Regions from separate parts of the Pseudoalteromonas sp. SR43-2 genome, predicted to be linked through region 2. Evidence: predicted binding sites of a transcription regulator. Region 2 holds the regulator's gene; each other region holds the start of a gene.
The links. The regulator sigma-54, encoded in region 2, starts transcription at its own class of promoters, with help from an activator protein. The targets are predictions, from matches to a motif close to GTTGGCACGNNNNTNGNNT.

Region 1 (8,318 bases), on a different contig from region 2:
CTGCGTCTAAACACAACTAAGCCCATTGAATTGACAAAGTCTTCTATTGTTTCTATATCTAATAAGTGTGCATCAATGCCTTTAAGGGCTTCTTCACTTACTTTTAACAGTGGCTCTGTGCATTCACTTTGCTTAATTCCAAATAAATCGGCCAGCATTTTATCAAGCTTCACTGTGTTAATTGGTTTGGCAAGCGCTCCTTGTATTGATATACCTTCAAGCTCTTCTTCAGCACTACGAACATTGGCGGTCAGAGCTACAATGGGTAATTTATCAAAGTGACTGTCTGAGCGTATTTGTTTGGCAACTACGTCACCATTTATATCAGGCAATTGCATATCAAGTAATACTAAATCTAAGTCATCTTCGGTTTCGACAAACGAGAGTGCATCTTCACCGGTTTCAGCCCACAATACCTCATGCCCGCGTTGCTCTAATAAGTTTGTAGCAATTTCGGCGTTAAGAGGTACATCTTCTACTAGTAAAATATACAAACCACGACCAACATAACTTTGCTCTGTTGGTGCTACACATAAACTAAGCGGTATCTGCACTGTAAAGCAGCTCCCTTCGCCCTCAGTACTATTTACTGTAATTATTCCTTTCATTGCACTTACAAGCGCCTTAGTTACAGCTAAACCAATACCTGAGCCTATAGCGTTAGTCCCGTTTAAGTCTGGCGCCTTGTAATACATATCAAATATATGAGCAAGCTGCTCTGGCGGAATACCTTGGCCGGTATCCGATACTTTAATAACTAACCACGGGCCTTCAACTCTATTCTCTCGGCTACATTCAAGAGTTACCTTTCCTTGCTGTGTAAACTTAACGGCGTTATTAATTAAGTTCCAAACAACTTGGCGTAAGCGAGTTGGGTCGAGCTGTGCGTAAATATCCAGCATCCCATTGCGCTTAATATCAAACTCTAGCTCTTTTTGCTCCGCGATTAAGCCCGCAAAGTTAACAACGTCATTTATAAAGTCTGACACGTTAATAGAGTTGGTCACTATATCGAGCTGATCTCTATCTATTTTGTCTAAATCAATAATATCGTTAAAAATATTACCGAGCGTTTCAGCACTCGAAAATATAGTATTACCCCAACTACGCTGCTGTTTGTTTAAGTCAGTATCAAGCAGCATTCGTGTTAAACCAACAATACCATTAAGCGGTGTTCGAAGTTCATGGCTTAATGTAGCAATAAACTTACCTTTGTCTTTATAGGCCGTTTCGAGCGCTTGAGCGGCCTCCTTACGACTTGTGATATCACGACCAAAGCCCAGTAAACCAATGTAGTCACCGTCATCATTTATAAAAGGCAATTTACGCAGCTCGAACCAACGCATTTCACCATTCACCTCATAACCCACATCAATAGTCAGCGCTTTATGGCTTTGCTCTACTTCTTTATCGGTTTTCAAAACTTCAGATAAAAAGTGACTAGGAAATATTTGCTCAACCGTTTTGCCAATTAGTTCGCTACTTGATTTGCCCATTACTTCTTCAAACATTTTATTACAACCAGCAAACACGCCATTATTATCGCGGTAATAAAACAAATCAGGAGATGAATCTACTATTGAGCGCTGCAGCATGCTTTGTTGAGCAAGTTCTTGTTGTGTTTTTTTACGCTCAGCAATTTCTCGTCGTAGTTCTTCAATAGCGCGGTGCTTGGCATGAAATGCCATTTTACGCTCATCAATTTCGATATTTAGACGATTAATGTTATCTTTTAAGGTTTGATTTAAAAGCTTTTCTTGCTTGGTGGCGCTATCTAAATAAGCATATGAGGCATCTAGTTGTCGAATTGAATTAAGCAACACACTTATAATTAAAGGAGAAACTACAGCCGTAAAAAATACCACGGCTAAAATATCAACCAGGTGTAATTCGCCTATCGCCACATAATAAAACATGCTCGATAAAATAAGAGATACAGTTAAAAATAAAGTGTAACAAATAGCAGCGGTTTTAAATTCACCAAATCGCGTTATTGAGCTGGAAAGTACCCGAGCCCAAGGGCTCAAAGAATAATCGGTCATACGTAATTTTATCTCTTAGCTGTGTACTTAATATAAAGAAGGCAATGCGTATGTATAAACATACCATTTTCCCAGATTTTAGCATTTTTCTCCTACCACTACTCACGTTGTGCGATAAAAACAGAATTTTTCATGTTTGATTTAGCTCATCTATTAAACTCATCATTTCAGCAATAAATTATTTAGTGTAAAATGCCCCGCTTTATTATCCCCAAAATACGAGTAGCGCACATGCAAACCAATATGCCAGATATAGCAGACACTGCACCCGCTTTACAAACAGGTAAATTAGACTGGGTTGGCATGGGCGAAATAGAACTGCCATTTATTTTTGAATCCCGAGACTTATCTCCAGTTACAGTAAACGCCAAAGCTCGTGCATTTGTAAATTTACATAAAGAAGATGCCAAAGGCATTCATATGTCACGTCTATTTTTGGCACTTGATCTGCTTTCAACTGAGCAGCAAGTCAATCCGCAAACAATAGCGCAAGCACTCGATACCTTTATAACTAGCCACGAAGGGCTGAGCGATAAAGCACAAATTGAATTTAAATTTGAATTACCGCTACGCCGTAAGTCACTATTAAGTGGTAAAGCGGGCTGGAAAAGCTACCCAGTTGTACTGACCAGTACGATTGAAAATAACGTTATTAGCTACGAGCTAACCGTAGATGTTACTTATTCTTCAACGTGCCCATGCTCTGCTGCACTTGCGCGCCAGCTTATACAAAACGCGTTTAACGAAAAGTTTAACCAAGAAACGTTGAGCCAAAAAGATGTGCACGAATGGCTAGGCACTACACAAGGTATTGTAGCGACTCCCCACTCGCAGCGCTCTATTGCCAACGTAAAAGTAAAGCTTGATAGCAACATTCAAGAATTTGACGTAGTTACGCTAATTAACACTCTTGAAGCTGAGCTTAAAACACCAGTACAAGCAGCAGTAAAACGTGAAGATGAGCAAGAATTTGCCCGTTTGAATGGTCAAAACCTTATGTTTTGTGAAGATGCAGCGCGTAAAATTAAAGCATTGCTAGAGGCAAACCATTACAGTGATTATTGGCTGCAAATAAACCACTATGAATCACTGCATGCACACGATGCTGTAGCTATTGCAGTGAAAGGTGTTAAAGGAGGCTACAAAGCTTAATCGCTGTGTAGCTATTGCTTGTAAACCAGCCGGTAATTATTTTATAACCCATACTTTTTAGGCACGTAAATTGCTTTGTTTGAGCAGTGTCAATTTGTTGTTATGGAGTTACCGTATGGAATTCGCTTTATTATTAATCCTAGTATTAGTTGTCGGGGCCTCTGTTGTTGCGTCAAAATTTAATGACGATGGCGGAAACCCGTATCCTTTTACTCGCAAGCAAACTGTTTTTACGCAGGTTGAAGGCGCTTTTTTAAATCTTCTAGAGCGTGCTGTTGGCGATCAATATAAAATTGTTAGTCGTGTTAAGTTAATCGACGTTATTGACTGTAAGCAAGGCCTTTCAGTAAAGTCTAAACGTGCTGCTTTAGCTAAAGCTAAAAATAAGCAACTCGACTTTGTTTTAATCGACAAAGAAAAACTAACAATCATTGCTGCTGTTGACCTAGTTAACAATGCCAACAAAGATGGCCACAAAGCTCAACGCGACTGGTTTGTAAACGGTGCACTAGAGTCTGCGGGCATTCCACATATTCGTATGAAAGTTAAATCGGGCTACCGCCCTTCTGAAGTACGCGATGCAATTATGTTTAAACTTGGTAAGCCTGCAGCAACACAAACTCAGCGGCCTGTTCGTAATCGCTCACATAAGCCAGCGGTACTTTCACCTTCTCAGGCTAAAGCGCAAACCACCGCGTTAGCTGAAATTTAAAAAACGAATTAAATACTCTCCTAAAAAGTATTTAAAGCGAGCTCATAAACAAGCTCGCTTTTTTGTTTTTTATTGTTAACTTCACGTATAATCAAGTGATTCAAACTCAGGAATTAAACTTTATGAATGTTGGTATTATTGGCGCAATGGAGCCAGAAGTTAAAATTTTACGTGAAGCTATGCAAAACCCACAAATTTTAACTAAAGCAGGTTTCACTTTTTATACTGGCGAGTTGGCTGGTAACACGGTGACACTTGTTCAATCTGGTATTGGTAAAGTCGCATCAACTATTGCAACTACCTTACTGATCGATAACTTCAAACCTGATTGCATAATTAACACAGGCTCAGCCGGTGGATTCGATCCATCGCTAAGTGTTGGCGATGTAGTAATTTCGTCAGAAGTACGTCACCACGATGTAGACGTAACTGCTTTTGGCTACGAAATTGGCCAAGTACCACAAATGCCGGCAGGCTTTGCAGCACACCCTAAATTAGTTGAAGCAGCACAGCAAACAATCGAACAAATCAGTGATGTTAAAACACTCGTTGGCTTAATTTGTACTGGTGACACATTTATGTGTGACCCTATACGCATTGATAAAGCACGTAGTGATTTTCCTACAATGCTTGCTGTTGAAATGGAAGGTGCTTCTATTGCACAAACGTGTTTTACGCTAAACACACCATTTGTTGTAATTCGCTCAATGTCTGATATTGCTGGTAAAGAGTCACCACAATCATTTGAAGAATACCTAGAAACAGCATCAATCAACTCATCTAAAATGGTTGTTGCACTTTTAGAAAAACTAACAGCAGTATCTTTGTAAATGCTTAGCAATATTGTTCAAAATCACTTGGACTTTATTGCCTTTATACTAGCGCTCCTTGCTGAGCGCTTTATTCCCCTTATTAGCTGGTATCATCCTAATACGGCGTTAAATGCTGTTTTTAGTGCTATTGGCAAACGTATATACAAAAGCAAAGAACCTAAAAGCTATCAATATTTGGCAGCTATACTCGCAAGCTCACTTATTTTAAGTGTCATTCTCATTATTGTAGTGTTGCTACTCGAGTTTGCTTTTTATCCTGAATTACTCGCTGGCCTTATTTTATACTTATGCTTAGAAAGTAAGAGCATTGATAAAAAAGCACTTCGCATTGCAAAGCTAACTAAACAAAATCAAAAATCCACAGCGCGCGAATTACTAAAGCCACTGCTTGCCCGTGAAGTTAATAGACTTTCATCAGCTGGTATTATCAAAGCATTAATTGAGAGCTTAATACTGCGCACCGCTCGATACTATTTCGTAGTCATATTTATATTTTTAGCATTTGGTCCTATTGCTGCCCTTGCCTATCGGTTACTTACCTTAATACAACAAGCCTGGCGTAGTGATATCCCCCCAAATAGTTACTTTTTAAAGCCGCTTAAAACACTCTTGTTTATTATTGAATATATTCCCATGCGCTTACTCGCTTTAACTATTGCAGCAAGTCGAGCAAGCAAACAAAGCATGCATTATATAAAGCATTATGGCAGGCATTTTTATCAAACAAATACAGGCTGGCTCTTAAGCACATGTTCTGCATCACTTGGCGTGCAGCTGGGCGGGCCTGCAGTTTATTTAGGTACTCGCTTTAATAAAATGCGTATTGGCACTGATAGACTACCTACACCCGAGGATGTACCTGTAATAATTAATAGGTTAAATCAGGCGCGTGTATTTTGGTTGCTAGTGATAGCCAGCATTGAAATATTAAAATTGATTTAAAGGGCTCAAAATACGAGCACAAAAAAACCAGCCGAGGCTGGTTTTTTAGTTTTTAAACTGTGCTTAAGCTACAGTGATGTTTGCAAACTTACGTTTACCTACTTGGTAAATAGCAGTTGTGCCTTTTGCTATTTCAAGTTTGGTATCAGTGATTTTATCTTCACCGTTAAGTTTAACTGCACCTTGCTTAATCATACGCATTGCTTCTGATGTACTTACTACTAAATTTGCTTCTTTAAGCAAGTTAGCAATTAAAATAGTATCTTCTGTAATAGTGATTGTTAGCTCTGGGATTTCATCTGGTAACGCTTTTTTCTGAAAACGCTGAATAAAATCATCATGTGCACCTTGTGCATCAGCTTCACTATGAAAACGAGCAATTAGCTCTTTAGCTAGTTCAATTTTAATATCGCGCGGATTCGTACCTTGCTCAACACGTTCTTTTTGAGCTGCAATTTCTTCAATAGAAAGCGCACTTAATAAGTCGTAGTAACGCCACATTAGCACATCACTAATTGACATTATTTTACCAAACATATCGTTAGGTGCATCAGTAATACCAATGTAGTTACCAAGCGACTTAGACATTTTTTGAACGCCGTCAGTACCTTCAAGTAATGGCATCATTAATACTGTTTGCGGCTTTTGACCTTCTACTTTTTGTAGCTCACGGCCCATTAACAAGTTAAAGCGCTGATCAGTACCACCTAGTTCAACATCTGACTCTAGTGCAACCGAATCCCAACCTTGTACCAGTGGATATAAAAACTCATGAATTGCAATTGGTTGGCCGCTTCCATAACGCTTTTTAAAGTCATCACGTTCAAGCATACGTGCTACGGTTTGGTTTGCAGCAAGTTTAATCATGCCTGCAGCGCCTAACTTTTCCATCCAAGTAGAGTTAAATGCAACAGTGGTTTTAGCAGGCTCTAGAATTTTGAATACTTGTTCTTTATATGTTTCGGCATTGGCTAGTACATCTTCACGAGTAAGTGGTTTACGCGTTACGTTTTTCCCCGTTGGGTCACCAATCATGCCAGTAAAGTCACCAATTAAGAAAATAACCTCATGACCTAAATCCTGAAAGGTTTTCATTTTATTAATTAGTACAGTGTGTCCTAAGTGTAAATCAGGCGCTGTAGGATCAAAGCCTGCTTTTATTTTTAGCTTCTTGCCCGACTTTAGTTTTTCAACTAGTTCGTCTTCAATTAATATTTCTTCTGCACCGCGTTTTATCTCTGCTAGAGCGGTTTGTAAATCCACTGTGTATTACTCCAAAATTCTGCCGACGAAGGGGCGACTAGTTACTTGCGTAGTCACGGTTTAATAAAGGTTTAAACCGAATAAATAGATGTAGCTAACATAACAAATTTCTACCTAATTAAAACAACTTTTTAAGTGATTCATGCAACTAAACTAAATCAATTGAGTCTTAGCTAGGTAGAGCGTTAAAAAAGGCTTTCTAAGCCCGATTTTAGCGTAGTTTAAGGTCAGTTTAAATCTACAAAACACTAGTATTCGTACATTATTAAGTATATCCTGCAATATTATGTATTTATTATCTTGACAGCAGAAAAAGGCACGTTATGGTTCACGTGGTTCACACGCTCCCCAAAAAACACAAATTGCTTATTCTAGGTTTGGTTTCTGCTATTGTTGGCTTAGCCTTTCTTCCTTCTGAAAAAGCCACTGCATCCAAAGACAATAGTGCAAATGCACTAGAAATTGGTAAGCGCTATGAGTTACAAGTTAAAGTTGATAACAACGAAAAATTAACTGAGTTAAATTCAGAGCAAGCAGCAGAAAAGTTACCAGAATACGACTTTGTCGATCATAAAGTTAAAAATGGCGACAATTTAGCAATTATCTTTAAGCGTGCTGGTTTTTCGGCTCAAACGCTTCATAAACTAATTAACACTAATGCAGAGACTCGCAAACTTACTAAAATTCACCCAGGTGAAATACTTAGTTTTGCGACAGCTGAAGATGGCTCCTTAGCTCAACTGCGCTATGTGATTTCAAAAACAGATACTTTATTTGTTACCTTAAACGAAGAAGGTAATTACGATACAGCTATTGATAGCAAAGAAATTGAAACGCTAACCAAAACCGCTGGCGGCGAAATATCTAATAACTTTTGGACTTCAGCAATTGCAGCAGGTTTAAGCGAACGCCAAATAATGAACTTTGCTGACATATTTGGTTGGGATGTTGATTTTGCAAACGACATTCGTAAAGGCGATGTATTTGGCTTAATTTACGAGTCTCACTATGTTGATGGCGAGTTTATTGGTACCGGTAAGATTATTGCAGCTGAATTTGTAAACCAAGGTCAGCGCTTTGCAGCTATTCGCCATACCGACGGCAATTTTTATACGCCTGAAGGGCGTAGCATGAAAAAAGCATTTTTACGTGCGCCTGTAAGCTTTAAATATATTAGTTCGAGCTTTAATCCTCGCCGCTTACACCCTGTTACTGGGCAAGTTAGAGCCCACCGTGGTATCGACTTTGCTGCACGCACTGGTACACCTGTTGTTGCATCTGGTAACGGTAAAGTAATTAAAGCCGGTTACAGCAAGTACAACGGTAACTACGTATTTATTAGCCATGGCACGCAATATGTAACTAAGTACTTAC
Region 2 (8,318 bases):
TCTAATTCAGGGGAAACCAGCGAAGTTTTAAATATCATTCCGGTTTTAAAACGACTTGGTGCCAAAATGATAGCGATGACTGGCAATACGCAATCAACCATGGCAACCCTTGCTAATGTACATGTGTGCATTAAAGTAGAAAAAGAAGCTTGTTCATTGGGTCTAGCCCCTACATCAAGTACCACTGCAACGCTTGCGATGGGCGATGCCATGGCTGTTGCATTATTAGAAGCTCGCGGCTTTACAGCTGATGACTTCGCGCTATCTCACCCAGGTGGTAGTTTAGGCAAGCGCTTATTACTTACTTTAAAAGATGTTATGCACAGCGGCGCAAATACACCTATTATTGATGTTTCACAAACAGTTAAAGATGCCCTAATTGAAATGTCAGCTAAAGGGTTAGGTATGACAGCCATTGTTGATGAAAATCAGCAACTCGTAGGGTTATTTACCGATGGTGACTTACGTCGCATTTTAGAACAAAGAATTGATATTCATACAACACAAATAGATGTTGTTATGACTAAGTCATGTACTACAGCTACGCAAGATATTTTAGCCGCTGAAGCGCTCAATATTATGGAACGTAAACGTATAAATGGCCTAATCGTCGTCAATGAGAAAAACCAACCTATTGGCGCATTAAATATGCAAGACCTATTAAAAGCAGGAGTGTTATAAATGCAATTTGAAGAACTCTATCAACCGCTGAGCGATGATGCAAAAGCACGCGCTAAAAAAGTAAAACTACTTATATGCGATATTGATGGTGTATTTTCTGATGGCCGTATTTACCTTGGCAATCAAGGTGAAGAGCTAAAAGCATTTAATACAAAAGATGGTTTTGGCATTAAAGCACTTATAAACAGTGGCTTTGAAGTAGCTGTTATTACTGGTCGTCATTCACAGATAGTACAACAACGTATGAGCAGCTTAACCGTACAGCATATTTATCAAGGCCAAGAAAATAAGCTCATTGCCTATCAAGAATTAAAAGATAAACTCAACCTTAGCGATGAACAAATTGCTTATATTGGTGATGACGGTCCTGACATGCCTGTTATGGAGTTAGTAGGCTTTGCCGTTGCAGTAAATGATGCCCACCCACTTATTAAGCGTTTGTCACATTATGTAACGCAAATGCCTGGCGGTTTTGGTGCTGTGAGAGAACTCACCGATTTGCTCATGCTTGAAAATGGTAAAACATTGACTACACAAGGCACTAGTTCATGAATGCAGCGCGCATAATATTAAGCGTTTTATTCATTAGCTGTATGGTTTGGCTTTGGTACCCTTATTTTACACAAACAAATATTGTGCCTCAGGCTGAGCCAGAAGTTATTGCTAAGCCTGATTACATTGCTATTGAGCTCAAACAGACAGCCTATGATGAGCAAGGTAAAATTAGCCACAAAGTCACTGCGGCTAAAATGGAGCTATACCAGCAATTAGGTTTCACGTTTTTCGAAAAACCCATTTTTACTTTATATAACGAACAACAAACGTGGCAAATAAATGCAGACGAAGCAACATTATACGAAGATAAACAATTAATTTTAGAAGGTAATGTGGTTGCCAAAAATTTAACCGATAACGCCATGATAGACAAAATCAATGCTGATAATATTCAGGTAGATATAAAGCTATTAACAATGCGTTCGGAGCAACCCGTCATTATCACTGGACCCAATTTAAAAATCACTGGTAAAGGCCTAGAGGCCGACTTAAAAACCGAAGTGATAAAACTAATTAACCATACGCGAACCATATATTATGACCAATAAAATATTAAAATCACTTATAATTCCTACACTTATACTAGCGTTTAATAGTAGTGCTGCAGAGCAAAACACGCAACCTGCTGCCAATCAAATTTCAATAAGTGCCGACAAGCAAGAAGGTCAATTAAAAGCTAATGTCGGGATTTTTGAGAAAAACGTTGAGATAATTCACGGTAATCGCCGCATTACAGCCGATCGCCTCGAAGTACACAAACGCGATGAACTTGGTGATAATAAACAATTATTAATTGCCACAGGTAGCCCTGCGCACTTTGAAGAAAAGCAATCAGATGGCACGACTATGAGCGCCAGTGCTGACGAAGTACGTTATGATGTATCTAAGCGTTTTTTAACGCTTGTTGGTAATGCACAAGTATCGCAAGCCGGACAAAAAATAAATGCTAAAAGCATTACCTACGACATAGAGCAGCAGCTCATCAGTGCCGAAAAAGATGAAAACTCAACTGACCGCGTTCACACAATTTTAGTACCGATCGAAACTAAAAAAAGTAAAAAAGGCGATAAAGGTCAACCATGAGCACATTAAAAGCAGAACTATTGGCAAAAAGCTATAAAGGTCGTGAAGTTGTAAAAAACGTCGGCCTCGAAGTACAAGCTGGCAGTATAGTTGGCTTACTTGGCCCTAACGGTGCTGGTAAAACAACGACTTTTTATATGATCGTAGGGCTTGTTCCTAGCGACAAAGGTAAAATATCTATTGATGATAACGATATTACTCTTTTACCTATGCATAGTCGTGCTAGATTAGGCATAGGCTACTTACCGCAAGAGTCATCAATTTTTAGAAAGCTGACTGTTTATCAAAACTTAATGGCCATTTTAGAAACGCGCAAAGAACTAAATAAACAAGCCAGAGAAGATACGCTCAATAACTTATTAGATGAATTTAGCATACAACACATTCGTGATAGCCAAGGTATGGCATTATCGGGTGGAGAACGTCGTCGTGTAGAAATAGCACGAGCGCTGGCAGCAGATCCTAAATTTATATTACTGGATGAACCGTTTGCCGGTGTTGACCCTATTTCGGTATTAGATATAAAGAAAATAATAGAACATCTTAAAAATCGTGGGATTGGAGTATTAATTACCGACCATAACGTAAGAGAGACCCTTGATGTTTGCGAAAAAGCCTACATTGTTTCTCATGGGGAGCTGATTGCATCAGGTACTCCAGAACACGTATTAAATGATAAAACAGTACGCGATGTTTATTTAGGCGAGCAATTTAGGCTGTAACATTTACGCCATGTCTTTAAGCATCTGCTAGTATTAATTATAACAACATAAAAGGATTGTTAGAGATACATGAGGCAATCACTACAGCTGCGCATGGGCCAGCAACTTACAATGACTCCACAGCTGCAACAAGCTATTCGTTTGTTGCAACTCAGTACATTGGATCTCCAGCAAGAAATACAAGAAGCTCTCGACAGTAATCCACTATTAGAGGTTGAAGAGGCAGACTATTCTGAAGACGCTGCTGGTAAAAACGAGCAAAAAGCTGATACCGATGACATAACTGTTAGCGCATCTGCTGATGATGCTCCGAGCGAATATGAACAAGATACTGGTGAAGCACTTGCAAAAGACACGCTAAGTGACGACATGGCTATGGATGTTAGTTGGGATGAGTACATGAGTGCCGCTCCTGCAGCCTCATCAGGTCCAATGCCTGAAGACGAATCAATATACCAAGGCGCCTCTACTGAAACGCTCCATGAGTATTTAATGTGGCAATTACAACTAACGCCATTTAGCCCTACCGATGAAGCCATCGCTATTGCGATTGTAGAGGCCGTCGATGATTCAGGTATTTTAACATTAAGCTGCGAAGAGATTTTAGAAAGCTTTAATCAAGAAAACGAAGATGATAACGAAGTCGAACTTGATGAAATTGAAGCGGTATTAAAACGCATCCAACTGTTTGATCCTGTGGGTATTGCCGCACGTAGTTTACAAGAGTGTTTGTGTATTCAGCTTAATCAATTTGATAAAGAAACACCTTACATTAATGAAACGAAAATGATTTTAACCGAGCATATTGATCTATTAGCAGCTCGCGACTATCGTACATTAATGAAAAAAACTAAGCTTAAAGAAGAAGAGCTTAAAGAAGTGATGACACTAATACATACTCTCAACCCAAAACCTGCAGATACTATTGTAAGGGAAGAATCTGAGTATGTTATTCCTGATGTGTCAGTTAAAAAAATTAAAGGCCGCTGGGTTGTCGAATTAAACCCAGATAGCATGCCTAAAATTCGTGTTAATAGCCAATACGCGGCAATGTCTCGCACTGTAAAATCAAGTGGCGACAGCCAGTTTATCCGCTCACATTTACAAGAAGCTAAATGGTTTATTAAAAGCTTAGAAAGTAGAAACGACACGCTATTAAAAGTTACTAATTGTATTGTTAAGCAACAACAAGGCTTTTTTGAACATGGCCCTGAAGCCATGAAACCAATGGTTTTAAATGATGTCGCTGAAATGGTAGAAATGCACGAATCGACAATTTCGCGTGTGACTACTCAAAAGTACATGCATACACCCCGTGGTATATTTGAGCTTAAATATTTTTTCTCAAGCCATGTAAGTACTGAAAACGGTGGTGAATGTTCATCTACAGCAATACGTGCGCTTATCCGAAAATTAATCGCAGCAGAAAACTCAGCAAAACCATTGAGTGATAGCAAAATAGCGGATATATTGGCTGAGCAAGGAATTAAAGTAGCGAGACGTACAATCGCAAAATACCGCGAATCTCTTGCTATTCCACCGTCAAATCAGCGTAAAAGTCTGATTTAAGACGCTAAACTAAGAGGGTAATGCTTATGCAACTAAACTTAACTGGTCGTCACGTAGAATTAACCGATTCACTAAGAGACTATATTAATACTAAATTTGCGAAGCTTGAAAGACACTCTGATCATATTAATAATGTTCATGTCATTCTCGATGTAGAAAAGTTAAATCAAAAAGCAGAAGCCACAATACACGTAAGCGGTGCTGAGCTATTTGCCTCTACAGAACATCAAGATATGTATGCCGCTATTGACTCGTTGATCGACAAGCTCGATCGCCAAGTAATCAAACACAAAGAGAAGCTTGCTCGACACTAATATGATGAAATTAAGTTCACTTATATGCCAGGACTGCAGCAAAGCTGCGGTCCTTTTTAATAGCAAAAAAAGAATTTTAGAGTTCATTAGCGAACTTGCTCACGACAAACTTCCGTATTTACCGCAACAAGATATTCTTAATGCTTTAATGAGCAGAGAGAAATTAGGTAGTACAGGTATAGGGCGTGGCATTGCTATTCCTCATGGAAGAATGAGCGGTGCAGAAGAGCCTTTGGCTTTAGTGCTCGTTAGCGAAACTCCAATAAACTTTGATGCAATCGATAATCGCCCTGTTGATATTTTTGTCGCACTCATCGTACCAGATGGCGATAACCAGCAGCACTTAAAGACTCTAGCAACCATTGCTGATAAACTAAACAACAAAGATTTTTGTAAACAGTTACGCAGTGCAAAATCTGATACTGAGCTTTACCAAGTTATTGTCGATCAATCATAGTTTTATAAAGGGTGTTAAATGGAGTTAATTATCATAAGCGGCCGTTCTGGTTCTGGAAAGTCGGTTGCTTTGCGCGTTGTAGAAGATTTAGGTTATTATTGCGTTGATAATATTCCAGTAAACCTACTACCTTCATTAGTTCGCAGTGTGTCTGATAGCTACGATAAAATTGCTGTTAGCATAGATGTGCGCAACATCCCTAAAGAACAAGATGAATTTAACGATATTCTTGAATACTTACCAGGCTTTGCAAACCCTACGTTATTTTATTTAGATAGCGACGATCAGACATTGATCAAACGCTTTTCTGAAACACGCAGATTACACCCACTATCAATAGACTCGTTGCCGCTTGATTTAGCCATCAAAAAAGAAAAAGAATTACTTGATGTATTAACCACTCGCGCCGACTTTATGATAGATACGACTGATTTAAGTGTTCATCAACTCGCTGAATCTATTCGTGAAAAGATTTTAGGTAAAAAAGATAAGCAACTGATTGTCACATTTGAATCATTTGGTTTTAAACACGGTATACCAAAAGAAGCAGACTACGTATTTGATGCACGCTTTTTACCAAATCCACACTGGGAACCAGAGTTAAAGCCTTTAAATGGGTTAGATCAACCGGTTAAAGACTATTTAGCTAATCACAGCATAGTGCAAAAATTCACATGGCAAATTCAAACATTTGTACAAACGTGGTTACCGCATTTAGAACGAAATAACCGCAGTTATTTAACCATTGCTATTGGGTGTACAGGCGGGCAACATCGTTCTGTGTATTTAGCGCAAACTATCGGTGAAAGTTTTGCAATGACACATCCCAATGTAAAAATTCGCCATCGCGAACAAGAAAAATAATATAGCTGAATAATCACCTGTTCAGCTTAGGTAGAGTAAGTTATGCATTGTGAAGATACCTTTTTAATAAAAAACAAATTAGGCTTGCACGCCAGAGCAGCTACTGTGCTTGCGCAATTAGCAGTACAATTTGATGCGACAATCACATTATTCCAAGATGACAAAGAAGCAGCAGGCGATAGCGTACTTGCACTAATGTTACTTGAAAGTAGCCAAGGAAAAGAAGTTAAAGTTGTTTGTAAAGGCCCTGATTCTGAGCAAGCTTTACACGCTGTTGGAGAATTAATAGCACAACGCTTTAATGAACAAGAATAACCTGTTTTATAAAAACAATATTCGCATTACTAATGCTTCAATTAAAACAGATATATAAAATAGATAGGTTAGTAACGCCAGTTAACTCACCTCCCCCCCATAAAGTAATATAACAATTTATAAAGGACGCCAATGCCTGAAGCTTTTGAACAAGATTACCCACTACAGCAACTAAAACAGGTGACGAAGTCACTCAATAGTGGTCAATTTGTTCAAGTTAGGCGCATGCTCGCAAAAACGGCTCCTTGTGATACCGCATTATTATTAGAATCATCACCGCATAAAATTCGCCGACTGCTTTGGCAATTGGTCGATCCTGATGTGCAGGGTGATGTTCTTGAAGAATTATCTGAAGATGTTCGTTTAGGCATTATTGCCCAAATGGAACCTAAGCACATTGCCGCCGCAACTGAAGACATGGGCCACGATGACTTAGGTGAAGTATTACGTAGCCTGCCAGATACCGTCTATAAAGACGTTGTTAGCGCGATGGACATTCAAGACCGTGAACGTGCCACGCAAGCACTGTCATATCAAGAGCGTTCAGCAGGTGCGCTAATGAACACCGATACGGTGACCATTCGCCCTGATGTAACACTCGATGTTGTACTTCGTTATATTAGACTGCGTGGTGAGTTACCAGAGGGTACAGATGATTTATATGTTGTTGATAAACATAACTGCTTTATAGGCGCTTTATCGCTGAGTACATTATTAACTAATCCGCCAGAAAAAATTGTGCGCGATTTAATGGATGAAGATTGTGAGTCTATCCCAATCTCAATGGATGAAAGTGAAGTAGCGCAATTATTTGAGCGCCATAATTGGATATCGGCCCCTGTGGTGGACGATAACGACCAACTCCTCGGTCGTGTTACTATCGATGACATCGTTGATGTAATCCGAGAAGATGCCGAGCATAGCTTATTAAGCCTAGCCGGTCTTGATGATGAAGAGGATACATTCGCGCCTGTACTAAAAAGCTCTAAAAAACGCTCAGTTTGGCTAGGAGTTAATTTACTAACCGCACTTGCAGCTGCTTTTGTAGCTAGCTTTTTTGAAGGCACTTTAGATGTGCTCCCTATTTTGGCTGTGCTTAACGGTATTGTCCCTTCTATGGGTGGTGTTGCTGGTAGCCAATCATTAACGCTTGTTATCCGTGGTATTGCAGTAGGTCATATAAACCAAACAAACCAACGTTTCTTGATGATGAAAGAACTGGCCATTGGCGCGCTAAACGGTATTTTGTGGTCACTATTAATTGCGGGTGTTATTGCGCTATGGCAGTGGGACTTTATGCTTGGTGGCGTACTCGCCTTCGCTATGTTTATGAACTTAGTGGTGGCAGGTGTTGCTGGTGCAAGTATTCCAATAATTCTTAAAAGAATGAATATAGACCCTGCTCTTGCAGGGAGTGTGGTGCTAACCACAGTGACTGATATTGTTGGTATATTCACCTTTTTAGGTACTGCCACATGGTTGCTGATATAAATTAAACGCTTTAAATGTAAAAAACTACAGCAAAAATACTTAGGGTAAATCAGTAGCTATGGCAACGGATACCAAACATAAAAATGACATACCTAAAAAAACGCTAAAACAAAAAAGCGTATCCATATTAAAAAGTGTACTGGTATATGGCTCTATATTTTTCGTCCTTTATACCGCCGTCAATTGGTGGCGGCAACCTGTCATGCCAGCAAATCCTCTATTACAATTAATCGATTATAAAGGGCAAAACATTGATTTAGCAGCAAT
Region 3 (8,318 bases), on a different contig from region 2:
AATAGAATATCAATTTGGCCGCCTTGATGGCTTGCTCAATAATGCCGGTATTTTAGGGTCACTTGGTCCACTTGAACATTTTTGCTCATCTACGTTCGAAAACATAATGAAAGTAAACGTGACCGCGCAAGCGATGATCACTAAAGCGCTTTTTCCTGTTCTTCGTAAGTCTGATAATGCATCGATAGTATTTACGTCATCAGGTGTAGGCCGTAAAGGCCGTGAGTTTTGGGGGCCATACGCCATCTCAAAATTTGCAGTAGAAGGCATGATGCAAACATGGGCATGTGAAGTAGGCAAAACGAATATTCGTATAAACTGTATTAATCCAGGCGCTACTCGCACTTCTATGCGCGCTGCTGCATACCCAGGAGAAGATAGAGAAGCGCTTGCTACACCAGAAGATTTAATGCCAACCTACTTATACTTGATGAGCGATGATTCTAGTAAAGTGAATGGCGAATCGTTAGATGCTCAAGTAAAAAAGTAATTTAGAGTTTAAAAAATTTAAACAACACATTAAAAAAGCCGCAATTAGCGGCTTTTTTGTGTGCAATAAATAACTAATTTATTATTTACGTTTGGTAAGCTTAACACGTTGATTGTGTTTTTTAACTGCTTTGCGGATCTGGTTGATTTTAGCGCGTTTATCTTTGCGTTTTTCAGGCATAACAGAAAGCTTAGTTTGTGTCTCGCGCCCTAATTTAACGGTTTTGCGTAAGTAGTTTACTGTTTCTAAATCATACTCCATCCAACCACCTTGTGGCACGCGCTTATCAAGCTCTAGTTTACCATAACGAATACGAATAAGACGAGATACTTCCGCATCTTGAGACTGCCATAAACGACGTACTTCACGGTTACGTCCTTCATTTAACGTTACGTTAAACCAGCGGTTAACGCCTTCGCCACCCATAGGGGTTACAGTCGTGAATTTGGCTGGACCATCTTCAAGCTCAACACCACGTAGTAAGTTTTTAACCGTTTCATTGGTTACTTCACCAAATACACGCGCAGAGTATTCACGCTCTACTTCATAGCTCGGGTGCATCAAGCGGTTAGCTAATTCACCATCATTAGTAAAGAGCATCAAACCCGAAGTATTAACGTCTAATCGGCCAACCGCAATCCAACGCTCACCATCAATACGAGGAAGTCGGTCAAATACTGTACGACGCCCTTCTGGATCTTTACGTGTGCTTAACTCACCTTCGGGTTTGTTATACATAATCACACGACAGATTCTATCTGCTTTTTCTTCAATCTTTACAGTGTGCCCGTCAACACGAATCAAATCGGTTTCTTCAACACGGTCACCTAACTTTGCCACTTTACCGTTTACACTAACGCGGTTAGCATCAATGTATTTTTCCATTTCACGGCGTGAGCCTACGCCTGCACGGGCTAAGACTTTTTGTAACTTTTCACCTTGTATACTCATTCGGATGGTTCTCTCACAGAAGGATCGCTCAATAACTGGTTAATTTTACTTTGCTGCTCTGTTGGCAGCGCAGGTAAGTTTTCAAGCCCAGTTAACGAAAAATAATCTAAAAATTGTTTAGTAGTTGCATATAAAGCCGGCTTACCCGGAACCTCTTTATGCCCTACCACTTTAACCCACTCTCTTTCCAGTAGGGTTTTAATAATATTCGAACCCGTAGTAACACCTCTTACTTGCTCAATTTCGCCGCGTGTAATAGGCTGCCTGTATGCAATAAGTGATAATGTTTCCAGTAAAGCACGCGAGTATTTTGGTGCGCGTTCTTGCCATAAATTATTTAACCAAGGGCTTAAACTACTGCATGCCTGAAACCGATACCCACTACCCACTTCAACTAAGCGAATACCACGAGTTTGAAAATGTTCTTGTATTGTATCTATTGCGTCGTTTATTCGCGCCATAGAAATAGCTAAATCTATTAATACAGTGTCTTTAAGGTGGCGTTTACTAACAGGCTTATCTGCAACAAAAATAGCTGCTTCAATGATCTCAACTAGTTGTTCATCACTAATTCGCCGACCCGCCATACACACTCTTAACAAATAAAAATACACAGCCATCTATTATGACAGAACAACGCCAAACTAGGAAAATATATCTACTAAATAACTAAATTTTAAACGCGAAAAAGCCAGTGATTATCACTGGCTTTTAATTTACTCTTTAAAACAACAAATATTAGCTGTGTTTAATGGCTTCTAGTGCATCATCTTCAGCTACTGCGTTACCGTATTTTTTAATGTAACCCATAAACTCGCTTTTGCTAATGCGCTTATCTTGGTTTTTATCCATGTAACCAAAGTGATTTGAAATATCATCATCGTTACCTTCAACTACCGAGATATATCCATTACTGTCGTTATCTAAGCTTGAAAAGCTGCTTTCAATTTTATCAAATTTAGCGATTTCAGCTTTAAATGCCGACTCACTTACTTCAGAATCAGTGGCTACTTTACCATTGTTTAACTTCATGTAAGTGTTGAATTCTTTGCGGCTAATTTCATTATCCATATTGGTATCAATATTTGAAAAATGGCCCCAAATGCTATCGTCATCAGCTTCAACTTTTGAGATGTAGCCATCGCTGTCATTATCTAAACTTGCAAAGTCACTGTCTATTCTTTCAAGACCTTGATTAGATGAACAAGCCGCTAGGCTTAATGATGCTAAAATAGTGGCTGCTAATGTTAACTTTTTCATAAGACGTATCCTTCGTAATTAATTAAATGTCACTTTAACTAATACAAATCCAATGCCAATAATAGTTAACTTATAAGAATCAACAACTTAATCTTGATTAGTGCATTTATTGAACAGTTTCAATAAGTTAAGCTTGCAAGCTTTGCAAACAACCTTGTAATTTTTGCAAAAAAATACCCGGTAAAAAACCAGGTATCTCAATTTTAGTTATATAGTTCAGCTAATAATTAGATTGCTGCGTTTTGGTAGCGTTTAACAAACTCAGTAACGTTTTGACCATTACATTTTAATGAGTTTAAGTTACCAATTTTTTGACGAACAGGTGCTAAACCTTGTTTTAAAGCCGTCATACATAATTGAGTTTCTTGTTGAGCATCTTTTGCAAATACTTCTACTTTCTCAACTGATGCGTTGCTTAATGTCGTTTTTTTAGCAATATCGCGAATATCTTCACCATTACATAAAATGCTTTTAGAAAAACGAGATAAGTAAACACCGTGCTGAGCAGCTTCTTTACGAGCAACACTAAAGCCTTCGTTTGCGCTTAGTACACATAACTTAGACTCAATTTTATTATCTTGACTGAAGTAAGTATTGCTTTGTGCTGAAGCAGTTGCAGATGCTAATAAAGCAGTAGCTAAAAGTAGTTGTGTTTTCATGAGAGATCCTATTTGAACGAGCTAAATAAGTGAATTTCGCGCATTATATATTCAATAAAGTTAAGTTCAATTGAATTTTTTATTTATTTAAAAAATTAATACTGCATTTACAATGTTTAAACTTTACCCACCAATTGATCAACATTTGTGCAGCTATTTTCTCATTTCAGTCATGTTATGTACGCGTATTTACTGATACAATTTAATTCATTAAATAGATCCAATTTTAAGGTAAATTTTATGAAAGTGATTTCTTTCAATATCAATGGTCTGCGTGCTCGTCTTCATCAATTACAAGCTATTATCGACAAACATCAACCAGACGTTATTGGCTTGCAAGAGATTAAAGTTCACGACGAAGCATTCCCACTAGAAGATGTACAAAAAATGGGATATCACGTCTACTTTCATGGCCAAAAAGCCCATTATGGCGTAGCTATGTTATGCAAAAAAGAGCCTAAATCGGTCTTAAAAGGCTTTGCTACCGATACAGAGGAATCGCAAAAACGCATGATAAGCGTCACTGTTGAACAAGATAACGGTCGCGACCTTACAGTCATGAATGGCTATTTCCCACAAGGTGATAATATTAATCACGAAACTAAATTCCCTTATAAACGACAATTTTATAAAGATTTAATGACACACCTTGAAACCAACCACACCCCTGATCAAGACGTCATTGTTATGGGCGATATCAACATATCACCCACCGATTTAGATATTGGTATTGGCGAAGTTAATGCAAAGCGTTGGTTAAAAACGGGTAAATGTTCTTTCCAACCGGTAGAGCGTGAATGGCTTGCAACATTACTTAATTGGGGCTTTAAAGACACCTTTAGAGAACAAAACCCAGAAACAGACGATCAATATTCGTGGTTTGACTATCGCTCTAAAGGGTTTGTAGATAACCGAGGGCTTCGAATAGATGTAGTACTTGCAACTAATGAGCTTGCAGCACGCTGTATAGATACTGGTATTGACTACGAACTGCGCGGTATTGAAAAACCCTCAGATCATGCCCCTATATGGTCAACCTTTAAGTAATTACTATGCTCAGCATAACAATACAAGGGCTACTTTGGGCCCTTGTAATTATTATTGCCCTACTAAGCTTTGATAAAAAAACATATAAAACATTGCTTAATACGCCAGCCCGTCAAACTGGAGTTCTTGCATGTGCGTTAGTGTTTGCAGTGCTTTGGCGAATAAAGGCTGGCATTTTAACTGGCCTTGATTTACACATCCTAGGTGTTACGGCTGCTACATTAATTTTAGGCTGGCGATTGACTATTTTAAGTAGCCTACTTGCCACAGCGCTACTCGCTGCCTTTGGTCAAATTGAACTTGAGCTGTTACCAGTACAACTGTTTATTGGTGCGTTTATTCCTATTTTATTGAGCTATCTTGGCTTTATAATTAGTTACCAATATTTACCTCGTCATTTTTTTGTTTATATATTTGTTTGTGCGTTTATAACCGCAGGATTTATAGCCTGTATAAAAATAGGCCTAGGTGCTTTATTTTACTTAGCTATAGGGCAATACAATTGGCAAGAACTTGCAGATAACTACGTTTATTTAAGTGCCATAATTTGGTTTCCTGAAGCAATGCTCAACGGCATGGCTATAACAATTATGATCACCTATCGCCCGCATTGGGTAAAAACTTTTTACGATAAGGACTACCTAGACTCATGAGTCTACAATATCAATGCCCGCTATGTAACCTCGCACTTTTGAAAGCTGATTCAACACTTCGTTGTGCTAATAACCACAGCTTTGATTTTGCCAAAGAAGGGTATGTTAATTTACTGCCAGTACAACAAAAAAATTCAAAACAACCGGGTGACTCCCTTGAAATGGTACAAGCTAGACGCGCATTTTTAGAGCGTGGATACTACCGCTTTTTACAACAAAATCTTAGCGATTTAGTCGGTCGAATAAGTGCGAATACGGTTATAGATTTAGGATGCGGTGAAGGGTTTTATACCCAAGCAATAGCAAGTAAAACAGACGCAGTTGTATACGGTGTCGATATTTCAAAATCTGCCGTGAAATATGCGGCAAAGCGCTACCCTAATTGCCATTTTAGTGTTGCATCAATTAGCCAAGCGCCTTTTAAAAGTCAATTTGCTGATGTACTTATTAGCGTATTTGCACCTTTGTTTGAGGAAGAGATTGAACGTCTTGCTAATAAAAACGCAACATTAGTGGTAGCAAGCCCAGGCCCTTATCATTTAAAAGAGCTAAAATCGTATATATATTCAGTAGTAAACGAACATACTGAAATAGCCACGCCAAAAGGGTTTCAAAAATCAGAACAGGCTCTTTTAACAGAGCATGTAGCGCTTAGCTTTACTGATATTAAAAACTTAATAATGATGACGCCATTTGCATGGAAATTTAGACCCGAGCACTGGACAGCACTCGAAGAAAAAGGTGAACACAATGTCACCTTATCATTTTATATTACTCAGTTTACCAAAATAGATGATGGTATAACCCGCTAAAACTGCTCTTTAGTAAATGCTCTATCCATTTTTTCAAACATATCTTTAAGTAAGTTAGCAAGCTCCATATAACGGGGCTTGTTCTCACTTAACTGCGTTTGATATCCATTAGCCGCCATTTTAGTGTACAGCTCGTTGTACCATTTTTGCATCGCAGGATCTAAAGGCGTTTGCGCTCGTTTGCCTAACCAAAATAAACCTTGTAAAGGTAACGATATAAAAAACAATGCACTCGCAATAGCTTGAGGTAAAAAATCAGATCCTAAGTAATTAAGCTGAAAAAACAACGTTAGCATAGCCAAGATTGGCATTACTGTAATGGCAAGTTCTGTCGCTCTAATCACTCTAAACTCTAAAAACAAAGGCGCAAGCTCTTTACGCATTGGCCATCTTTTACCATACAAACGGCCTGTTTGTAGTTGTGACATCACACTTTTTTGCATCATGACTCCTCACAGATACTGCTTTTAAATACAATAGAAAACGAGCTATACCCAAAGTGTAACACAAAATGAGGGAGTTACACTTTCTCAGTAAAAGAGCTTAAATTTCCCCTTTAATGGCGAACAATCCTAACTTAAACATCATAAATAAGGTAAAATATTTAACATTTAGTTAACCACTTTGCAGTTGAACATTTAATTGTTTTAGCTTTATTTAATACCGTAAGTGTAACTATCACGTATTAACGTTCACTTACTAAATTTGTTTATGGAAATTGAATCTATGCCAACAACCTCCCCTGAATCCCAACATGTTTTAGTTTTAAACTGTGGTAGCTCTAGTTTAAAGTTTGCCATTATTGATGCAAACGACGGTCACGAAATTATATCAGGCCTTGCTGAACGCTTGGGCGCCAAAGCCCCCTCCATTAAATACAAATTTAATGGAACTAAGACGGTTATCGACTTAGCGGCTAATCAAGCACATGCTGAGGCTATAAATACGCTTGTAAGCTTAATAAAGGATCATAACCTTGATGAGCACCTTATTGCTGTTGGGCACCGTGTTGTTCATGGCGGAGAGCATTTCACAAAGTCAGTCTTAATTGATGAAGATGTAATTAACGGTATTACTAAAGCCTCTTCTTTAGCGCCGCTACATGGTCATGCGAACTTGTTAGGTATTTCATCTGCACAAGCTTCATTTATAGGTTTACCGCAAGTAGCAGTATTTGACACAGCATTTCATCAAACTATGGATGAAGTTGCCTACCTTTACGCCCTACCCTATAAGCTTTATACAGACTACGGTGTAAGACGCTATGGTATGCATGGCACAAGTCATTACTATGTAGCAGGACAAACTGCTAAATTATTAAATCAGCCTATAGAGAAGAGTAATTTCATTAGTGCTCATTTAGGTAATGGCTGCTCTGTTACTGCAATAAAAAATGGTAAAAGTGTTGATACTAGTATGGGTTTAACGCCATTGGCAGGTATTGTTATGGGTACTCGCAGTGGAGATATTGACCCCGGTTTATTTAATTTTTTAACCACACAGCTTAGTTACAACGCTCAGCAAATAGATAATTTATTAAACCAAGAAAGCGGCCTACTAGGTATTAGCGAACTCTCTAACGATTGCCGAACGATTGAAGAAGCCGCTGTTGCCGGACATAAACAAGCACGTTTAGCGCTGGATATTTTTTGCTACCGACTAGCCAAACAAATTGCAGCTTACATGGTACCATTACAACGTTTAGATGCACTTATATTTACTGGCGGCATTGGCGAAAACTCCGATATCATACGTGAAAATGTCATTAATCAATTAGCTTTCCTAGGATTCAGTTGTGACCAGAAGAGCAATCTTGATGCACGTTTTGGTAATCAAGGTATTATTAGTTCAGCCAATACTTCACCCAAAGTGGTAGTAATGCCGACCAACGAAGAGTGGGTTATTGCACTTGATGCCGCTAACATCGTAAAGGAGCTTTAATATGGCACGTCGTATTATGTTAATTCCTGTGTCTACCGGTGTGGGTTTAACGTCGGTATCAGTTGGTTTAGTTCGCGCTCTTGAGCAAAAAACAGTTAAAGTTAACTTTTTTAAACCCATCGCTCAGCCTCGTTCAGGCGAAACAGGTCCTGAAAAATCAACACAAATAGTCACTCAAGGTTCACCTATTAACCCACCCACCCCTTTTGCTCTTGATTATGCTGAGCAAATGATTGGTGACGGTAAAGGTGATGATCTACTAGAGGAAATTGTTGAACGCTTTGAAAGTAAAATAAACGACGATGAAGTAGCTATTATTGAAGGTATGGTGCCTACTCGTCGCCAACCTTATGCTGGGCGTGTAAACCGCGAAATTGCGCAAACACTCGGCGCTGAAATTGTATTTGTACTTACCCCTGGTAATTACACCATTACTCAAATAGAAGACCGCCTAGAAATTGCAGCAGGTAATTACGGTGGAATCGATCATCCTCGTGTACTGGGC
Region 4 (8,318 bases), on a different contig from region 2:
TTGCAGTCATACCGGCAGTACCTGTGTTAGCTTGATACGCATAAGCACCAACGGTAGGAATATTAAAAATATTACCACCTAACTGACCTGTTGCATCCATACCGAGTTTGTTTTGTTCGTTAAATGCATCAGCTATCGCTAAGCCCATTTGGCCGATTTGGTTTTGCGCGGGGACTAATATGTCATCTCTAAAAGCAAGTAAGCCGCCAATTTTGCCTTTAAGCTTACTTACATCAACTTCAAGCGGCACAGCTTTGCCACCATTAACGTCAAGCGTGAATTCTTTAAAATTAGGATCAGGATCGCCCTTCATCGAAAATAAGTTAAATGCGCCATTTTGCATAACAACTGCTTCGCCTGTGCCCATAAAAACGAGTTTTTCGCCATTTGGACCATCAAGCGTTTCTATGTCTATTAGCTCTGATAAGTCGCGTATTGCTTTATCGCGTTCGTTATAGGTAGAGCTGGCATCTGCGGCGTTATTAGTGCCATTAACGGCTGCAATATTTTGATTTAGCGTACTAATGCTTTGAATGAGTGAGTTTGCTTCATCTGAAAATATTTCGAGCTGCTCGTTTACTATACTTTTTTGATCAAGCACGATGCCCGAAAGCCTATCCATTTGATCAATTAAGCTTTGCGCATCTGTCATTACTAATGAGCGGGCAACAGTAGATGAGGGCTGATTTAGCGCTTCTTGCACATTATTAAATAAAGAGTTAATACCAGTCGAAAGGTTGTTCGACTCTTCAGAAAAAATAGTATCAACTCGATTAGCCTCAGTAATAAACTGATCGAAAAACGATTTATTAGAGGTGTCACGATTTAGCTGTGACTGAGCAAACTCGTTTAGTAATCGGTATGTTTCGCCTCGCCCTACTTGGTTGTCAACCATAGTAGTAAACTCTGTACGCTCACGCACATAGCCTTCGGTATTTACATTGGCGATATTTTTACTTGTCGTTTGCAGTAGCTCCGAGCTTGCTCTAACCCCAGAACTGGCAATGTTTAATAAATTAAACGACATGTTACTCTACTCCTTGGCGGATCACGTTTGCCGCAATGTCTTTTAGCTGACTGCTATTGAGCACTTGTTTTATTTTGTTGGCATAATTTGGATCGGTTGCATAACCTGCTTTTTGTAATGAATCTAAAAAGTCGTTTGGTTTAGCTGTATTTTGTAATGCTTCTTTGTAGCGTGGGTTTTGCGTTAAAAAATCAACGAAGTCGTTCACGCTGTCTTTAATTGAATCGTAGGCTCTAAAGCTGGCTTGTTTTTTAACGGGTGTGCCTTGCTCAAACTCAAGCGTTATTTTGCTTGCTTTATCGCCTTCCCAGCTTTTATCTGACTTAATATTAAATAAGTTATTTGAGCTGCCACCGTCATTTTTATTAATAATGTGCTTACCCCAACCGGTTTCAAGTGCCGCTTGTGCAACCATTACCGCAGGATTTAAACCAATTTTTTGCGCTGCAGTTTTAGCGTGTTCCCACACTGAACTTACAAACTCTTCTGCATTTTTAAATGTTGGGCTATCAGCTTTAGTCTCTGTAGTATCAACTTTAGGCTCAGCAATATCGGCTTTAGTACTCTTAACGATAAGATCGGGTTGCTTATTTTTTTGCTCATGTGGAAGAGCAGAACCGACTTGCGTATCGCTAAAAATATCGTTGGTTTTTCTAAGCACCGAGCCTGGCATAAAGTTTTTAGACTCAGGCGATAACTGCTGAACTATTAAATCGGCAAGGCCTAACGAGCCATTTGATGAAAGCTCTGTTGAAAGTTGCTGATCGTGCATTTCTTCAAAAAACTTTACGCCACTTGAATTAAATGGGCTGTCTTTGTCTTCAAATGCTTCGTTAGCTTTGCGCATTCCTTTGAGCAACATTTGCGTAAAAATAGCTTCAAATTGTGCGGCCGCTTTTTTGAGCGCAGCTTTAGAGGCATCAGTTGATGCATCGCCGCTCGTTAAGGCTTCTTTACGAAGTGAATCTAAGTTGCCTAAATCAAAAAAGTTTTGTTTATCGAGGTGATTAGTTTCCATCGGCTTTTTGACACAAAATGAATAATGCAGTTAAAAATGCAAAAATTGAGCCACTACCGATAAAACGAGGAAGATAAAAATAATAAACTTAAGTTGCTGTAAATAAAAAGCCCTAATTTCAAAAATATAGGGCTTAAGTAATACGTTATTTATTGGCCTGAGTTATTTATATAACAACCAACTGTCCGTTAATTGCGCCAGCTTCTTTTAGTGCTTCTAAAATAGCCATTAAGTCACCAGGCGCTGCGCCTACTTCGTTAATTGCGCGAACTAAATCGTCAAGGCTTACACCAGGGTTAAATACAAAGGCGCGCGAGTCATCTTGGTCTACATCAATAATACTTTGCTGCGTGACAACTGTATCACCGTTTGCTAGCGGATTTGGTTGTGACACGTTTTGTTGTTCTGCAATTGTTACTGTTAAGCCACCATGAGTTATAGCCGCAGGCTGAAGCTTAACGTTCTTGCCAATGACAATTGTACCGGTGCGCGAGTTAACTATAATTTTAGCGGCCATGTCAGCTGGTTTAAATTCTAAGTTTTCGAGTGTTGATAAGTACGATACACGCTGGGATGCATCGCGCGGTGCTATAACACGAATAGAAACAGAATCAATTGCTTGTGCGCTATTTGGGCCAACTAAGTCATTAATTGTTTTTTCTAGGCGTTTTGCCGTTGTAAAGTCTGGGCGGTTTAAATTAAAAGTAATGTAATCGCCTTGCATAAATGGGCTTTCTACTGTGCGTTCAACTGTTGCACCATTTGGAATACGACCAACTGTAGGGGTGTTAATTACAACCTTACTACCATCAAGACCTTGTGCACCTAAGCCACCAACAATTAAACTACCTTGTGCAATTGCATACACGTTACCGTCTACACCCTTTAAAAAAGTTTGTAGTAAAGTACCTCCACGTAAACTGCCTGCACTACCAATAGAAGAAACCGTAATATCTATTGTTTGCCCGGGTTTTCTAAATGCAGGTAATTCTGCATGTACAGCAACAGCAGCAACATTTTTAATTTTAGGACTTTGAGTTGAAGGTAGCGTAATACCAAAGCTGTTCAACATGCCTCTAAAACTTTGTTGTGTGTATGAGTTTTGCTCGCCAGTGCCCGGTAAACCAACCACTAAGCCATAACCGACTAATTGGTTAGAGCGTACGCCTTCAACCATAGACACATCTTTTATGCGCTCAGCACTGGCAGTAAACTGCCAACCTAATAACACAACTAAGCATAAAGCTTTAAGGCTATTCATGTTGTTACCCTCTAAAATGGAAACAGCGAACTGCTAAAGAAACGTGTAAGCCAACCAGGACTTTGCGCCTCTTGCGTTTGCCCTTTACCTGAGTATTGAATACGTGCATTAGCAATGCGGTTTGATTCAACCGTATTATCGGCGCTTACGTCTTGAGGGCGTACTAGCCCTTCTAAACGAATAAACTCTTCGCCGGTATTAAGCGTTAGCCATTTTTCGCCGCGTATAACTAAATTACCGTTAGGTAAAACACGCATAACATTTACCGAAATATCGCCTACTAAGCTGTTTGACTGGTTTGATTTTGAATCGCCCGTAAACGACGAATCACTACCAATACCAAACTGAATACTATCGCCACCTATATTTACAGGTAGACCACCTAAGCCAATCACTGGGTCTAAGCTTGCGTCAGTTTCTTTGTCTGTTTCTGTTTTAGCGGCTTTTGTTGCTTGAGTAGACTCTTGCAATTTAACCGTAATTATATCGCCAGTACGTAGCGCTTTTTTATCAGAATATAAGTCGTTTGATGTATGAGTATTAAACAATGAACCTGTGGCTACCAGCGGCTCTAAAATAGGCTCGGGGTACATAGGTGCGTAGTAAGGGTCGTCCTGCACTACCTCACTATTTTGCGTAGACATACAGCCACTTAAAAATAATGTGCCCGCTGCAAATAAAATAATATTACGCATAATTCCCCCTATTCTATTAAAGCTGTTGATTGATATAACTCATCATTTCGTCAACGGCCGAAATTACTTTTGAGTTCATTTCGTAAATACGCTGAGTTTCTATTAGATTTACCAGCTCTTCAGTCACATTTACGTTAGATGTTTCGAGTGAGCCTTGAATAATACTACCTAACCCTTCAACACCAGGATTACCTTGTACAGGCGCACCACTTACAGCCGTTTCGGTATAAAGGTTTTGACCAATTGGCTCAAGACCCGATGGATTAATAAAGTCACTAATAGTCAGCTGACCAATGACAACGTTATCGGCTTGGCCTGCAACACGTACAGATACTTCGCCGTCTTGCGAAACCGTAATTGATTGCGCGTCATCTGGTACATTCATTTCTGGCTGAATCACATAACCTGCGCCCGATGTCACAATTCGTCCATCGCCATCAGTAGTAAACTGACCATTGCGCGAGTAAGCAATATTGCCATCTGGTTGCAGTACTTCAAAAAAACCTTCGCCAGAAATCATCCAATCTAGTGAGTTTTCGGTGGTCAACATGTTGCCTTGCGTAAACTCTTTTTGGTTAGCTACAACTTTAGCACCCGCACCTAACATTAAGCCCGACGGCATTTCGGTATCTTGCGATGAACGACCACCCGGTTGATTAATATTTTGATAAAGTAAATCTTCAAATATAGCGCGGCTTTTTTTGTAACCTACGGTACTCGCATTCGCTAAATTATTTGAGATAACCGATATATCGGTTTGTTGAGCGTCTAGCCCCGTTTTACTGATCCACAATGCTGGATTCATAATCGTGTCCTCACTTTAAAGTTAAACTATGCGTAATAACTGATCTTGACGCTCGTCAATTTCTTCAGCTGTTTTCATTAATTTCACTTGTAATTCAAATTGGCGCTGGTGGCTTATCATGTCGACCATTTCGTGAACCGGATTCACATTCGACATTTCAAGCGAACCACTTAAAACTTTTACATTGGCAGAGGTATCTACTGTTACATTTGCTTTTGGTCTAAATAAACCGTCGTTACCTTTTTCGAGCTGTGAGCTATTTGCTTCTACCACTCTAAGCGTGTCGATTTCTTCTAAAAAGTTAGCAGGAGCGCCTTGTGGTCGAACTTGAATAGCGCCATCTTGGCTAAACCCTATTTTTTCGACTGGGACGGGTAAAATTACAGGTCCCCCTTCGCCAATAACTTGACGACCATGGCTGGTTACAAGCATGCCTTGAGCAGTAACGTTTAACGTACCCACTTTTGTGTAAGCTTCATTACCGGAGGCATCTTGCACAGCAAGCCATGCGTTATCGCTCATTGCGATATCTAAGTCTCGCCCGGTTTGAACAATGCCACCCGATACCATGTTTGAACCCGGACGCTCTTGCATTGAAAATACACGTGTAGGCAAACCTTCGCCAAACGCTTGCATAGAACGCGCCTGGGCAAAGTCAGCTTTAAATCCTGTTGTATTTGCATTCGCCAAATTATTGGCTTTAAGCGCAAGCCCTTGTAGGCTTTGCTTAGCGCCAGAGGCCGCAATGTAGACCATTTTGTCCATAGTATCGACTCACATAAAAAATCTCTGAACTTATAAATGCAAAATAGGTGCCAGATTAAATTTGACGCAACATTGAGAGGTATTTAGAAGGGCTTACAAAGAGGACTTATAAAAAAGGCTGCAAAAATGCAGCCTAATATATTTAATGGGGTTTAGCTTATCGAATCTGCAAAATACTTTGCTGAATAGTTGAGTTAACTTCAAGCGCACGTGAGTTTGCTTGGTAATTACGCTGTGCAGTAATTAAGTCTACAAGCTCGTTTGTAAGGTTAGTATTTGATTGCTCAAGCGCTGATGAGTTAATTCCACCAAACGTACCCGAACCGGCTTCACCCGCTACAGGTTCACCTGAATCAATACTTTGCTTCCAGCTTGTATCACCCACTTGTGATAATCCTTGTGAATTTGGGAAACGTACCATAGCCACTTGGCCTAGGAATGTTGAGTCACCATTACTGTAAGAAGCGACAATTTTACCGTCTGTTCCTATATCAATTCCGGCTAAACGGCCTACTGTTGAGCCATCTTGATCGAGTGCTTTTACTTCAAAACCACTTGAATACTGAGTTGGGATACGTCCAGCTGTGTTATTTTCATCGCGCCAGTTAAGCTCAATACCAGTACCAGGGAAAGTTGCACCATTGTCTAGTAATGTTGATAAACCAGTACCAGAACCCGCTGGTAGTAGTATTTCATCAAAAGTAGTTGTATTTGTATTTGCCACACCACCTGTTGTTGATGGTAAACCACTTGAGTTAAAACCAAGGGTGGTAAGTGGTGTATAAGGCGCGGTTTGTTCTCCACCAGTTGTGGCATCAACGACTTTGCCATCGAGTGTTGCGTATACTTCCCAACTGTTATCTGTACCACCTGCTGCGGCATCATCTTCTTTAGCAAAAAAGTACTGTAAAATATGTGGTTCACCTAGTGAATCATATACCGTTGTTGACGTAGATGAGTTATAAGTACCACTAGATGTTGGGTCAAAAGCAATACCCGGAGCATCTGCTGTTGCATCTAAGTTAAACGACAAAAATACATTTTCTGTTGCGCGAGGTGAACCAGACGAATCAGGGATTTGAATTGGGTTTGTTGTGCTCAAACTTACCGACGTTGTATCACCTGTAGATGAATCAACAGGGAATGCTTGTAAAAAGTTACCTTTTGCGTCAACCATAAAGTTATCTTGGTTAAGCTTAAATGCACCTGCACGTGTATATGTTAAATCTTGCGAAGATAAATCGTCTGTCATCGCAAAATAACCTTCACCAGTGATTGCTAAATCAAGTGAGTTATTTGTAAATTGTAGTGAGCCTTGATGAAACTGCTGCGCAACCATGGTTGTTTGCACACCGTCGCCATTTTTAGTCTTACCAGAGCTAAATACTGATGATGCGTAAACATCGGCAAACTCAGCGCGTGACTCTTTAAAACCTGTGGTATTAACGTTTGCAATATTATTTGCAGTTACGTCTAAATCTTTTTGTGCGGCAGCTAAGCCAGTTAATGCAATATTGAAGCTCATAATTCACCTCTAACCTGTTAATATTTAGCCTGCTGACAGGCGAAGTATAATTAAAATTTATTACGCGATTTCTGCGACGTCTGTCAGCCTAACCGCACCTTCTTTAGTGTTAATAATAATGCCACTTGAGCCATTAATATTAACGCTTTCAATGTTCTTGAACGTAGCAATGGGTAAGCTTGAAAATTCACCGTCAGTACTTCCTTCGGCGGTTACTGAGTATTCACCTTCAGGTAAACGCTCACCAGCTTCATTTTTGCCATCCCACGCAAAACGTACCGCACCTGCTGGCTGAGAACCCATATCAATAGTTCTTACTAGCTGACCTGATGCATCAGTAACTTTAATTTTTAAGTTATCAACGGCTTCTTCTGCCACTGCAGAGCCTCTGGCATCACCTGTTTCATTTAAATCCAGGGTGTTTGACTCTAGTAAAGCTTGTTTGCCTACAAGTGTAGATGCTTGCAGTGCTGAATTAGATGTCATTGAAGAGGCTAAAGATTCAAAATTAGTATTTAAATCTGTAATCCCTTGCGCCATCGTAAAGCTAGTCATTTGAGCAATCATTTGGTCATTATCCGCAGGGTTACTGGGATCCTGATACGATAATTGCTGAGTTAACAAAGAGAAAAAGTCTTCTTGTGTTAACGCATCACTCTCATTATCACTGGTAGCAACTTGTTGCTCTTGCCAGCGTATAGAGTCTAAATAGGATGAAGATGTACTAATATCGTTACTCATAACCTACCCTCGGTTACCGCTGCCCTAGCAACAGTGTTTTACTTAGCATTTGCTTAGCTGCATCAGCAACTTGCACGTTTGTTTGGTAAGAACGAGAGGCAGAAATCATATTTGCCATCTCTTCTACAACATTAACGTTGGGTTTATAGATATAGCCATTTTCATCCGCACTTGGATGGTTTGGGTTATATTCAATTTGTAATGGTGCATCGCTTTCAACAATGCCCAAAACTTTAACACCAACTGCGGAGCCCTGCTGGTTACTTACTGATGCTGAAGCCTTTGTTAGCTCAGCCGCAAATACAGGTTGGCGCGCTCGGTACGTTTTGTCTTGAGATGAACTAATGGTATTAGCATTAGAAATATTACTAGCTGTAGTATTTAAGCGAACGTTTTGTGCGCTCATACCCGAACCTGCAATATCGAAAACATTATATAAACTCATAATTTTTATCCTTGACTACCGAGAGCTTTATTCAGG

Region 1: H5120_RS07400 (DUF2726 domain-containing protein) is a predicted target of sigma-54. The motif match lies at 3,252-3,270, and genes of this name have one in related genera.
Region 3: H5120_RS09645 (EF-hand domain-containing protein) is a predicted target of sigma-54. The motif match lies at 2,743-2,761, and genes of this name have one in related genera.
Region 4: H5120_RS14225 (flagellar basal body rod protein FlgF) is a predicted target of sigma-54. The motif match lies at 5,608-5,626, and genes of this name have one in related genera.

The regions. Positions count from the first base shown of each region.
Region 1 is NZ_JACJED010000006.1:160,815-169,132, forward strand. It holds gene arcB (aerobic respiration two-component sensor histidine kinase ArcB) at 1-2,042, opposite strand, end outside; gene folE2 (GTP cyclohydrolase FolE2) at 2,274-3,194, shown strand; gene H5120_RS07400 (DUF2726 domain-containing protein) at 3,310-3,906, shown strand; gene mtnN (5'-methylthioadenosine/S-adenosylhomocysteine nucleosidase) at 4,029-4,736, shown strand; gene H5120_RS07410 (regulatory signaling modulator protein AmpE) at 4,737-5,681, shown strand; gene tyrS (tyrosine--tRNA ligase) at 5,745-6,944, opposite strand; gene H5120_RS07420 (peptidoglycan DD-metalloendopeptidase family protein) at 7,268-8,318, shown strand, end outside.
Region 2 is NZ_JACJED010000001.1:59,899-68,216, reverse strand. It holds gene H5120_RS00365 (KpsF/GutQ family sugar-phosphate isomerase) at 1-681, shown strand, start outside; gene kdsC (3-deoxy-manno-octulosonate-8-phosphatase KdsC) at 682-1,233, shown strand; gene lptC (LPS export ABC transporter periplasmic protein LptC) at 1,230-1,784, shown strand; gene lptA (lipopolysaccharide transport periplasmic protein LptA) at 1,774-2,319, shown strand; gene lptB (LPS export ABC transporter ATP-binding protein) at 2,316-3,041, shown strand; gene H5120_RS00340 (RNA polymerase factor sigma-54) at 3,111-4,610, shown strand; gene hpf (ribosome hibernation promoting factor) at 4,637-4,924, shown strand; gene ptsN (PTS IIA-like nitrogen regulatory protein PtsN) at 4,929-5,381, shown strand; gene rapZ (RNase adapter RapZ) at 5,400-6,245, shown strand; gene H5120_RS00320 (HPr family phosphocarrier protein) at 6,288-6,560, shown strand; gene mgtE (magnesium transporter) at 6,693-8,051, shown strand; gene H5120_RS00310 (protein disulfide oxidoreductase) at 8,254-8,318, shown strand, end outside.
Region 3 is NZ_JACJED010000009.1:93,584-101,901, forward strand. It holds gene H5120_RS09630 (YciK family oxidoreductase) at 1-490, shown strand, start outside; gene rluB (23S rRNA pseudouridine(2605) synthase RluB) at 572-1,441, opposite strand; gene scpB (SMC-Scp complex subunit ScpB) at 1,438-2,028, opposite strand; gene H5120_RS09645 (EF-hand domain-containing protein) at 2,180-2,701, opposite strand; gene H5120_RS09650 (hypothetical protein) at 2,929-3,360, opposite strand; gene xthA (exodeoxyribonuclease III) at 3,601-4,407, shown strand; gene H5120_RS09660 (energy-coupling factor ABC transporter permease) at 4,413-5,060, shown strand; gene H5120_RS09665 (putative RNA methyltransferase) at 5,057-5,872, shown strand; gene yfbV (terminus macrodomain insulation protein YfbV) at 5,869-6,315, opposite strand; gene H5120_RS09675 (acetate kinase) at 6,599-7,813, shown strand; gene pta (phosphate acetyltransferase) at 7,815-8,318, shown strand, end outside.
Region 4 is NZ_JACJED010000016.1:111,550-119,867, forward strand. It holds gene flgK (flagellar hook-associated protein FlgK) at 1-1,027, opposite strand, end outside; gene flgJ (flagellar assembly peptidoglycan hydrolase FlgJ) at 1,029-2,045, opposite strand; gene H5120_RS14210 (flagellar basal body P-ring protein FlgI) at 2,212-3,306, opposite strand; gene flgH (flagellar basal body L-ring protein FlgH) at 3,318-4,001, opposite strand; gene flgG (flagellar basal-body rod protein FlgG) at 4,018-4,806, opposite strand; gene H5120_RS14225 (flagellar basal body rod protein FlgF) at 4,828-5,571, opposite strand; gene flgE (flagellar hook protein FlgE) at 5,729-7,096, opposite strand; gene H5120_RS14235 (flagellar hook assembly protein FlgD) at 7,157-7,837, opposite strand; gene flgC (flagellar basal body rod protein FlgC) at 7,851-8,282, opposite strand; gene flgB (flagellar basal body rod protein FlgB) at 8,288-8,318, opposite strand, start outside.